Regions from separate parts of the Blautia sp. CAG:257 genome, predicted to be linked through region 2. Evidence: a T-box and tRNA genes for the amino acid it is inferred to sense, from the RefSeq annotation. Region 2 holds a T-box; the other regions hold tRNA genes.
What was found. The T-box of region 2 lies ahead of leuS (leucine--tRNA ligase). A T-box ahead of a tRNA ligase gene usually reads a tRNA of that ligase, here a tRNA-Leu.
Positions count from the first base shown of each region.

Region 1: it has a tRNA-Leu gene. The T-box ahead of leuS (leucine--tRNA ligase) is inferred to sense a tRNA for this amino acid. The anticodon was not compared.
Region 3: it has a tRNA-Leu gene. The T-box ahead of leuS (leucine--tRNA ligase) is inferred to sense a tRNA for this amino acid. The anticodon was not compared.

Region 1 is NZ_HF999046.1:15,055-18,334, forward strand. Features, by position in the region: gene udp (uridine phosphorylase) at 1-719, shown strand, start outside; gene deoD (purine-nucleoside phosphorylase) at 753-1,457, shown strand; tRNA gene QVP40_RS06330 (tRNA-Leu) at 1,666-1,747, opposite strand; gene ftsH (ATP-dependent zinc metalloprotease FtsH) at 2,106-3,280, shown strand, end outside.
Region 2 is NZ_HF998978.1:25,328-28,607, forward strand. Features, by position in the region: gene pflB (formate C-acetyltransferase) at 1-421, shown strand, start outside; gene grcA3 (autonomous glycyl radical cofactor GrcA3) at 605-847, shown strand; gene pflA (pyruvate formate-lyase-activating protein) at 852-1,637, shown strand; T-box leader at 1,649-1,868, shown strand; gene leuS (leucine--tRNA ligase) at 1,988-3,280, shown strand, end outside.
Region 3 is NZ_HF999108.1:35,769-39,048, reverse strand. Features, by position in the region: gene QVP40_RS12065 (deoxyguanosinetriphosphate triphosphohydrolase) at 1-467, opposite strand, end outside; gene QVP40_RS12060 (Uma2 family endonuclease) at 708-1,214, opposite strand; tRNA gene QVP40_RS12055 (tRNA-Leu) at 1,525-1,609, opposite strand; tRNA gene QVP40_RS12050 (tRNA-Leu) at 1,716-1,800, opposite strand; gene QVP40_RS12045 (peptidoglycan-binding protein) at 1,937-3,223, opposite strand.

The DNA of each region.
Region 1 (3,280 bases), on a different contig from region 2:
TCGGAAGGTATGTGATCCTGCCGGGAGATCCGGGACGCTGCGCTTCCATAGCGAAGTATTTTGATGATCCGGTTCTGATCGCAAATAACAGAGAGTTTGTCACTTATACGGGATATCTGGACGGAGAAAAAGTCAGCGTTACTTCCACCGGAATCGGAGGGCCTTCTGCTGCCATTGCAATGGAGGAACTGGTGGAGTGCGGAGCAGATACTTTTATCAGAGTAGGTACCTGCGGCGGAATGGAGCTGACAGTAAAAGGCGGCGATATTGTAGTCGCTACCGGAGCTGTACGTATGGAAGGAACCAGCAAAGAATATGCGCCCATTGAATTTCCGGCAGTACCGGATTTTCATGTGACAAATGCGCTGGCCTCTGCTGCAGAAGAGCTTGGCTGTACGTTTCACACAGGGGTGGTACAGAGTAAGGATTCTTTTTACGGACAACATTCTCCGGAGATAAAGCCTGTCAGTTATGAGCTGCAGAACAAATGGGAGGCATGGCTGCGGCTGGGATGCCTTGCCTCAGAAATGGAATCAGCTGCGCTTTTTATAGTTGCAAATTATCTTAGGGTTCGCTGCGGAGCAGCTTTTCTGGCTCTGGGAAATCAGGAGAGGGCAAAGAGGGGAATGGATAATCCTCTGATTTATGACACGGATATGGCTGTGAGAGTCGGAATCCGGGCGATCCGGCAGCTGATCCGGGAAGACCACCGAAAATAAGCATATGATTTATATAAAAAAGGAGGGACAGCTATGAGTATACCAACACCGCATAATGCCGCGCAAAAAGGAGATATTGCCAGGAGAGTTCTGATGCCGGGAGATCCTTTGCGGGCAAAATATATTGCAGAAACTTATCTGGAAGCTCCGGTCTGCTTTAATACAGTGAGAAACATGCTGGGCTATACAGGAACTTATCATGGACAGGAGATTTCTGTTATGGGAGCCGGAATGGGAATGCCTTCCATGGGTATTTACAGCTATGAGCTGTTTCATTTTTATGATGTAGATGAGATCATTCGCATTGGGTCCGCAGGAGCCCTTCAGGATCATGTGAATGTAAGAGATGTGGTTCTGGCTATTGGCGCCTGTACAGATTCCTCCTATGCTCATCAGTACTGCCTTCCGGGAACTTTTGCGCCTACGGCAGACTACGGGCTTCTGGATAAAGCAGTAAAAAAAGCCCATGAATTAAAGATCCCTGTCCATGTGGGAAACGTGCTGTCCTCAGATCTGTTTTATAATGAAGATCCGGCTGCTGCTCCGGCATGGAGAAGCATGGGGGTATTATGTACGGAAATGGAATGCGCGGCTCTTTATATGAATGCTGCAAGAGCAGGAAAGAAAGCTCTGGGTATTCTGACGATTTCCGATCATATTTTTAAAAAGGAGGCGCTTTCTGCTCAGGAGAGACAGACTTCCTTTTCTCAGATGATGGAGATTGCCCTGGGAATCTGAAGGGAAACAGATGGGGACAGGAAGAAAAACCGGTTTTTTATTTGTAAGAAAAACAGTCATGAAAAAATAAGCTTTACAAAACAGAGGAATCCATTGCTGTAATAACAAGATTGCTGCTGTGGTGAGGATTGAAACTGTTTCAGTACAGAATCAACGAAAAAGAGAACGTACATTTCGAAAATGAAATATACGTTCTCTTTTTATCAAATGCCGCTGGCCGGACTCGAACCGGCACGGTGTTACCCGCTTGATTTTGAGTCAAGTGCGTCTGCCAATTCCGCCACAGCGGCACATGAACCGATAATTATATTAACACAAAAGACAGAATTCTGCAAGAAAAATTTTAAAGATGCCGTCCTTTAAATGAGGTCCTTTAAATGACACACCGGTTACCCGGGGTGGTATAAACGGAGTGAACAGCAACATAAACGGCAGATTGGCAGTTAAATACCGGAAAAGCAGTTTGCAGAGGCTATCCGGCACATCCCAAACTCTTTTTTATGAAAAATTAATAATATTTCACAGGAAGTACATTGAAATCAGACGGAAAAGGTGGTATGTTACATCAGGTAAATAACTTTGCACATATTGGGAGATACTGATAAGTGATTCCGATATGATGTAACGGGGATGGAGGATAGACAATATATGAATTTAGGCGACAAAAAACCTGGTAAAACGCCTACCAAGAGACCTCTTTATGTATATTATATTATTGTAGGTGTCATTATCGTTCTTCTGAATATTCTGGTTGTGCCTGCTATTCAGGAGAGAAGTATTGAAAAAACAGATTATTCCACTTTTATTAAAAGTGTGGAAAAGGGCAATGTAACCCGGGCGACTATTGAAGAGGGCTACATTTATTATGAGGTAAAATCTCCGAAAACAGGAAATACACTGACCTGCAAGACTGTTCAGATGGATGATCCTGATCTTGTAAATCGTCTGTTGGAGGCAGATGTTGTAATGGATGAGGTACTTCCGGAAAGTCCGTCCATTTTCTTTACTCTGATCTTAAGCTATGTGATCCCGATTGGAATTTTTATTTTCCTGGGACGCTGGCTCAGCAGGAAAATGATGTCTTCTATGGGAAACGGCGGCCCCGGAGGCGCCATGTCCTTTGGAAAAAGCAACGCAAAAGTATATGTAAAATCTTCTACAGGGATCAAATTTTCCGATGTTGCAGGAGAGGATGAGGCAAAAGAGCTTCTGACAGAAATCGTGGATTATCTGCACAATCCTCAGAAATATACGGAAATCGGCGCTTCTATGCCAAAGGGCGCTCTTCTTGTAGGCCCTCCCGGAACAGGAAAGACTCTTCTTGCCAAGGCAGTTGCCGGCGAAGCGGAGGTTCCGTTTTTCTCTATTTCCGGTTCTGAGTTTGTGGAAATGTTTGTAGGTATGGGCGCTGCCAAGGTTCGTGATCTGTTTAAGCAGGCCAATGAAAAGGCTCCCTGTATCGTGTTTATCGATGAGATCGATACCATTGGTAAAAAACGTGACGGCGCGGGATTTTCCGGCGGAAATGATGAGCGTGAGCAGACTCTTAACCAGCTTCTGACAGAGATGGATGGTTTTGACGGCTCTAAGGGTGTGGTAATTCTGGCAGCTACCAACAGACCGGATTCCCTTGACCCGGCCCTTCTTCGTCCGGGACGTTTTGACAGAAGGATTCCGGTAGAGCTTCCTGATCTTCAGGGAAGAGAAGAGATCCTTAAGGTTCACGCAAAAAAAATTAAAATTGCAGATACTGTCCGCTTTGATGAGATTGCAAAGGCTGCTGCCGGCGCTTCCGGCGCGGAGCTTGCAAATATTGTCAATGA
Region 2 (3,280 bases):
CGTGGATGAGATCGCATACAAGATCGTAAAAGATTTTATGCATTATGTGGGAACAACCCAGACTTATCGCGGCGGTATTCCGACAACCTCTATTCTTACTATTACTTCCAACGTAGTATATGGCAAGAACACAGGAGCAACACCGGACGGACGTAAGGCCGGAGAGCCTTTTGCCCCGGGTGCAAACCCCATGCACGGAAGAGACAGCTGCGGCGCAGTAGCGTCCTTAAGCTCTGTTGCAAAGCTTCCGTTTAAAGAGGCGCAGGACGGAATTTCCAACACCTTCTCCATTATTCCGGGAGCTCTGGGAAAAGAGGATATGGTAATGCTGGATTCCATCAGCCTTGACGATTTAAGCTTTTCACTGGAACCGGACTGCGCATGCTGCGAGCCAAATCTTTCCGTAGACGAAGCAGAATAATTTTAGGTTTACTTTGTTCACAGTAGCCTGGTCAAAATACATTCCAAATTACTTCGGTGATGATATTTTGTCCTGTATATCCCGGGATTTTGGCATATATTTGCCAAAACGGCCCGTGGGACAGTGATCTGTGAACAGCAACTGATTTTACAGAATTCATTTATATAACAGGAGGAAATAATTATGAACATCAGCGACGCACAGATTGACAACCTGGTAAACTTACTTGACGGTTATGCAGAAAAAGGCGGCCATCATCTGAACGTAAATGTTTTTACAAGAGAAACCCTTCTGGATGCACAGGCACATCCGGAAAAATATCCGCAGCTGACTGTCCGTGTATCCGGCTATGCGGTAAACTTCAATAAGCTGACAAAAGAGCAGCAGGACGAGGTTATTTCCAGAACCTTCCATGAAGGAATGTAAGCATATGGCAAAGGAATATAACCATAAGGGATATATTCATTCTACAGAGAGCTTCGGGACCGTTGACGGTCCCGGAGTTCGTTTTGTAGTGTTTTTCCAGGGCTGTCCCATGCGATGCCTGTACTGCCATAATCCGGATACCTGGAAAACGGGCGAAGGAAAGGAAATGACTGCAGAGGAAATCCTGGAAGCCTATAAGAAGAATGAAGTTTTTTATAAAAACGGAGGAATCACAGCCACCGGCGGGGAACCGCTTATGCAGCTTGATTTTCTGACAGAGCTTTTTCAGAAGGCAAAAAAACAGGGCATCCATACCTGTCTGGACACCTCAGGGATCATGTACCGCAAAGAGCGGCAGGAAAAGTTTGAACAGCTCTTTAAGGTTCTTGACCTGGTGCTTTTGGATTTTAAGCACAGCAATGAAACAGGTCATAAAAACCTTACAGGTCTTGGTCAGAAGCATGTGCTGGAATTTGCCCGCGCTCTGGAAGAAAAAGGGATTCCAATGATCGTCCGCCATGTGGTGGTTCCGGGGATCACAGATGATGAAAAACATTTACAGGATCTTGGAAAGCTGCTTGCCGGTTTTCGCAATCTGAAAGGCCTGGAGGTTCTTCCCTATCACACCATGGGCAAAGTAAAGTACGATAAGCTGGGCTTATCCTATCCTCTGGAGCAGGTGGAAAATATGGACGGGGAAAAAGCGAAAGAGGCGAGGAATGTAATACTGAGAGCTTTTCAAAAGGAAAGGCAGAATTTAATTCTTGACAAACCTGCAGGGAATCGTTAGAATTATTAAAGATAAAGACGAAGAAGAGGAGTAGTAGGAAAATGTTTCCTTTTTCAGAGACCTGCCGGATGGTGCAAGGCAGGAGAGGATATTTCTGAACTCGCCCTGGAGTTGCCGAAGTGAACTGAAAGTAGCTTTGGACGGGAAATCCCGTTACAGATTTAATGAGTGCATCGGATGATATCCGGTGAATTAGAGTGGTACCACGGAATTCAGCCTTTCGTCTCTAACTATGGAGATGAAAGGCTTTTTTATTTATCACAAAAGTAGTACAGGCTGTACGGACTTTTCTGATAAACAAAAATGCTCCGCCAGGATGCGATTCCATTTATACAAGGGAGGAAAAAACAATGTCAGTACCTTACAATCATAAGGTGATCGAAAAAAAATGGCAGAAAGTCTGGGATGACAATAAAGCTTTTGCCGCAACAGATGATTACAGCAAACCGAAATATTATGCTCTGGTAGAGTTTCCTTATCCGTCAGGACAGGGACTTCACGTAGGTCATCCGAGACCTTATACAGCTCTTGATATTGTGGCGCGAAAAAGAAGAATGCAGGGCTACAATGTTCTCTATCCAATGGGCTGGGATGCTTTTGGTCTTCCTACAGAGAACTATGCCATCAAGAATAAGATCCATCCGAAGATCGTAACTGCAAATAATGTAAAGAGATTCAAAGAACAGCTTCATTCTCTGGGATATTCCTTTGACTGGGACAGAGAAGTAAACACCACAGATCCGGAATACTACAAATGGACACAGTGGATCTTCCTGAAACTGTTTAAGGCAGGACTTGCTTATAAAAGTGAAATGCCTATTAACTGGTGTACTTCTTGTAAGGTAGGTCTTGCAAACGAGGAGGTTGTCAACGGTGTCTGCGAACGCTGCGGTTCTCCGGTTGTCCGCAAGGTAAAAAGCCAGTGGATGCTGAAGATCACAGATTATGCAGAAAAGCTTCTGGAAGGCCTTAACGATGTAGATTACATTGAACGTGTAAAGGTTTCTCAGAAAAACTGGATCGGCAAGAGCCAGGGCGCAGAGGTTGATTTTGCCATTGCAGGCAAAGAAGACAAGCTTACGGTATACACCACCAGACCGGACACTCTTTTCGGTGCAACCTATATGGTAGTTTCTCCGGAGCATCCTGCGCTGGAAAAATACAAAGACGAGATCAAAAACATGGATGCCATCCGTGAATATCAGGAGCAGGCAGCCAGAAAATCTGATTTTGAGCGTTCTGAGCTTGCAAAAGACAAGACAGGTGTTCAGATCGACGGCATCTGTGCAGTCAATCCGGTAAACGGAAAAGAAATTCCCATCTGGGTTTCCGACTATGTACTGATGAGCTATGGAACAGGCGCTATTATGGCAGTACCGGCTCATGATACCCGTGACTGGGAATTTGCAAAAAAATTCAATCTTCCGATCATTGAAGTAGTAGCCGGCGGCGAAAACGTACAGGAGGAAGCTTTTACAGACGTTGCCACAGGCAAAATGGTAAACTCCGGATTCCTGGACGGACTGGAAGTAGCCGAAGCAAAGAAAAAGATCATTGACTGGCTGGAAGAGAAAAAGCTTGGAACCGGAAAGACAAATTATAAGCTGAGAGACTGGGTATTCTCCCGTCAGCGTTACTGGGGC
Region 3 (3,280 bases), on a different contig from region 2:
ACCTCCCAGGTCAGGTTCAGCCCTTCGCCGTCCTTCTCCAGAACCTGCACCACCCGTGCGCTCTGCTTATAGTGGGCAAAGCCGCCCGGACTGATCTCATTCAGAGCCTTTTCTCCGGCGTGACCAAAAGGTGTATGTCCCAGATCATGGCCCAGCGCAATGGCCTCCACCAGATCCTCATTCAGTCTGAGAGCCTTGGCAATGGTACGGGCAATCTGAGAAACCTCCAGTGTATGAGTGAGACGGTTTCTGTAATGATCTCCCTGAGGCGCCAGAAAAACCTGAGTCTTATCCTTCAGCCTGCGAAAAGCCTTGCTGTGAAGAATCCTGTCTCTGTCCCGCTGAAATACCGTGCGCACATCACATTCCTCTTCCTCCCTCTCCCGCCCCCTGGACCGGACACTGAAGGAAGCATGGGGACTTAAAAGCTCCAGTTCCCTTTTTTCCATGCTTTCTCTTATATTCATAGGCAATTCCTCCACAGAATGACAAAATACCTCTTATTAATTATATTCTACACAAAGCTTCAAATTCCTCTTTTTTTCAAAAAAATAAGCATATGGATTTTTCCCGACACGGGTTTATTAAACAGGCAAGACTATATAAACTCTCAGACTTATTAAAAAGATCTTGTCAGTATGCAAAAAGAACAGGCCTCATCCTGTTCTTTAAAGATTATTTTTTATACTTTGGATTTCACTTTTAAATTAGAACTCCGGTATATCAAACAGCTCATCAAAAGTAATCTGAAGGTTCGGAAACATAACAATTCCCAGTTCTTCTGCATTTTCTCTTGTAACTGTTTTATACAAATATGGATATACCATGTCATTTTCATCAAAGTCAAACAAATAAATTTCCACTTGCTTTTTACGCCAGTCTACGATCCAGTATTCTCCTATCCCTGCCTTGGCATATATCTGCATTTTTTCTCCACGGTCATATTTTTCTGTGGAATCCGATAACACTTCCATAACAAAACGTGGTATCCCTGTAAATGAAATGTTCTTTCTGTCTCTCATATTACAGATTATAGACACATCCGGAACAATAACCTTGTAGTCGTTTTCACGCCATTCATATTGAACGGTATCTCCAAACACACGACATAAACTGTCTTTTATCTGCGATCCGACTTTTATGACAAAGTTGTGAATCACAATAGAATGTTCCAGGTATGTTTTACTGAAACTCTCTACTGGTAAAATGTCCATGCAGTTCACCTCCGAATCTGATATGGTAAAATTATAGCATAATTCAAACTATATGCCTAGTACCTGCCAACGGAATCACCCCCTTAAACTTCCAGAAGTTTAGTGGGATAACAAATTTACTTCGTGGTTAACAGAAATATTCTGAAAGGTTACGCCAGTACAAGTATGAGTCGGATCAATCCACTATGCGGAAATTTAGCTGTTGCGTGTTCTTCGTAAACTCTCAGACTTATTAAAAAGATCTTGTCAGTATGCAAAAAACTCTTAACATCACATCAATCTCTGTGATATCAAGAGTTCTAAATCAGAATGCGGAAGATGGGACTTGAACCCACACAAGCGCAATGCTTACAAGATCCTTAGTCTTGCTCGTCTGCCAGTTCCGACACTTCCGCATATCGCATTTCTTCGGGATTATTTTGTTTCTCCCTCGCGACAGATTTTAGTATATCAGTCATCAACAAATTTGTCAATAACTTTTTTCACAGTTTTTACTGTGAATGCGGAAGATGGGACTTGAACCCACACAAGCGCAATGCTTACAAGATCCTTAGTCTTGCTCGTCTGCCAGTTCCGACACTTCCGCATATCGCATTTCTTTGGGATTATTTTGTTTCTCCCTCGCGACGAATTGTAGTATATCAAAACCAGCAGACAAAGTCAATACCTTTTTTATATTTTTTTATTTTTCGCAAATGTTTTGCTTTTTCACAATATTTATCTCAGTTCAGCTCCGCGATCCGGCTGACCGCCACATAGATCTCCTGTATTTTATACCAGGTGGGATAATCGGTGATCCCTGTCTCAGGCAAACCAAATACCCCCTGAAAACGCCGTACTGCATCTGCTGTCCTCTGTCCGTAAATACCGTCTGCATTCACAGAGGGAACCGCCGGATAGGATTGGGAAATTGTGTTGATCTGCTCCTGAAGCTGCCGAACCTTTGCCCCGGTAGCCCCAATATCCAGATCATATCCGGGCCAGGAAGCCGGAACTCCGGAAACTTCTTCTGCCACATTAATATACATATCATCCCCGTAAAAATACCGAAGGATCTCTATGGGAGAATAGCCCTGATCTCCAAGGGTCTTGCTGCCCCACTGGGTCATCCAGCCTCTGTCCCTGCACTGTACACGCTGTCCGTCACAGTACTGAGTAAGAATCGGCTGACGCACATCCGGACGGGACAGATAATTTTCAAACAGCTCATCTACGATTCTGGAAATGCTGTCAAACACATTTCTTCCGTAAATCCATTTATGATCATAGGCGGTTGACGAGGTAATGGTAAAATCATAGCCTTTATTCCGGTACCATTCTGTATACACCCTGTTCAAAGTAAACGACATAATAGCCAGAACATTGGCCCGTATGGTATCGTCCGGCCAGGTGGCATAAATTTCACTGCTTGCCACATTTTTTATATAATCTTTATAACGCACATAATAATTTCCTGCCGACTGATCTCCTACCGGACCGTTATGGACAATTACATATTCCGGAATCACAACCTTGCTTAAAACGATCTCTCCCGTTTCATTGACAGGTTTGATCTCCGCTTCCGGATTTTTGGGCGGATATTCCGCAAACAGCGTATGGGGGCCGATCACGATCCTGTCAAAGCTTTGCCGTGACTGAAATCTCAGTCTGACAGGCTGCTGGGCAAGAACATCCGGCAGAACTTCTGTTCCGGCGATCTCTTCTCTCTCAAATCCTTCTGCCTGTATCTGAATGGTATATTCGGCATAAGGCTGTTCTTCTGAAGGCTCCATACTGTATTCCAGAGGAGGGGACTTAAGCTCCAGAACCGGCGTCTGACCTGAAGAATCTGTTTTTACCTCCTCCACGGTACGGTCCGGTTCTCCTGTATAGGAAATCCTTACCACCGCATCCTCTACCGGTCTTGTTCCGTCTTCTGTAAGAACCGTTACCTGCAGACCGCCTCTGGAAGTGTCTTCCTGCTGCATTCTCAGTCCGCTGCGTTTTCTGTGGGAATATAACTGATTCATTCAGCTCTCCAAACAACAGTTTTACAGCATTTTATGCTTTTCATTCTTTATTTATAC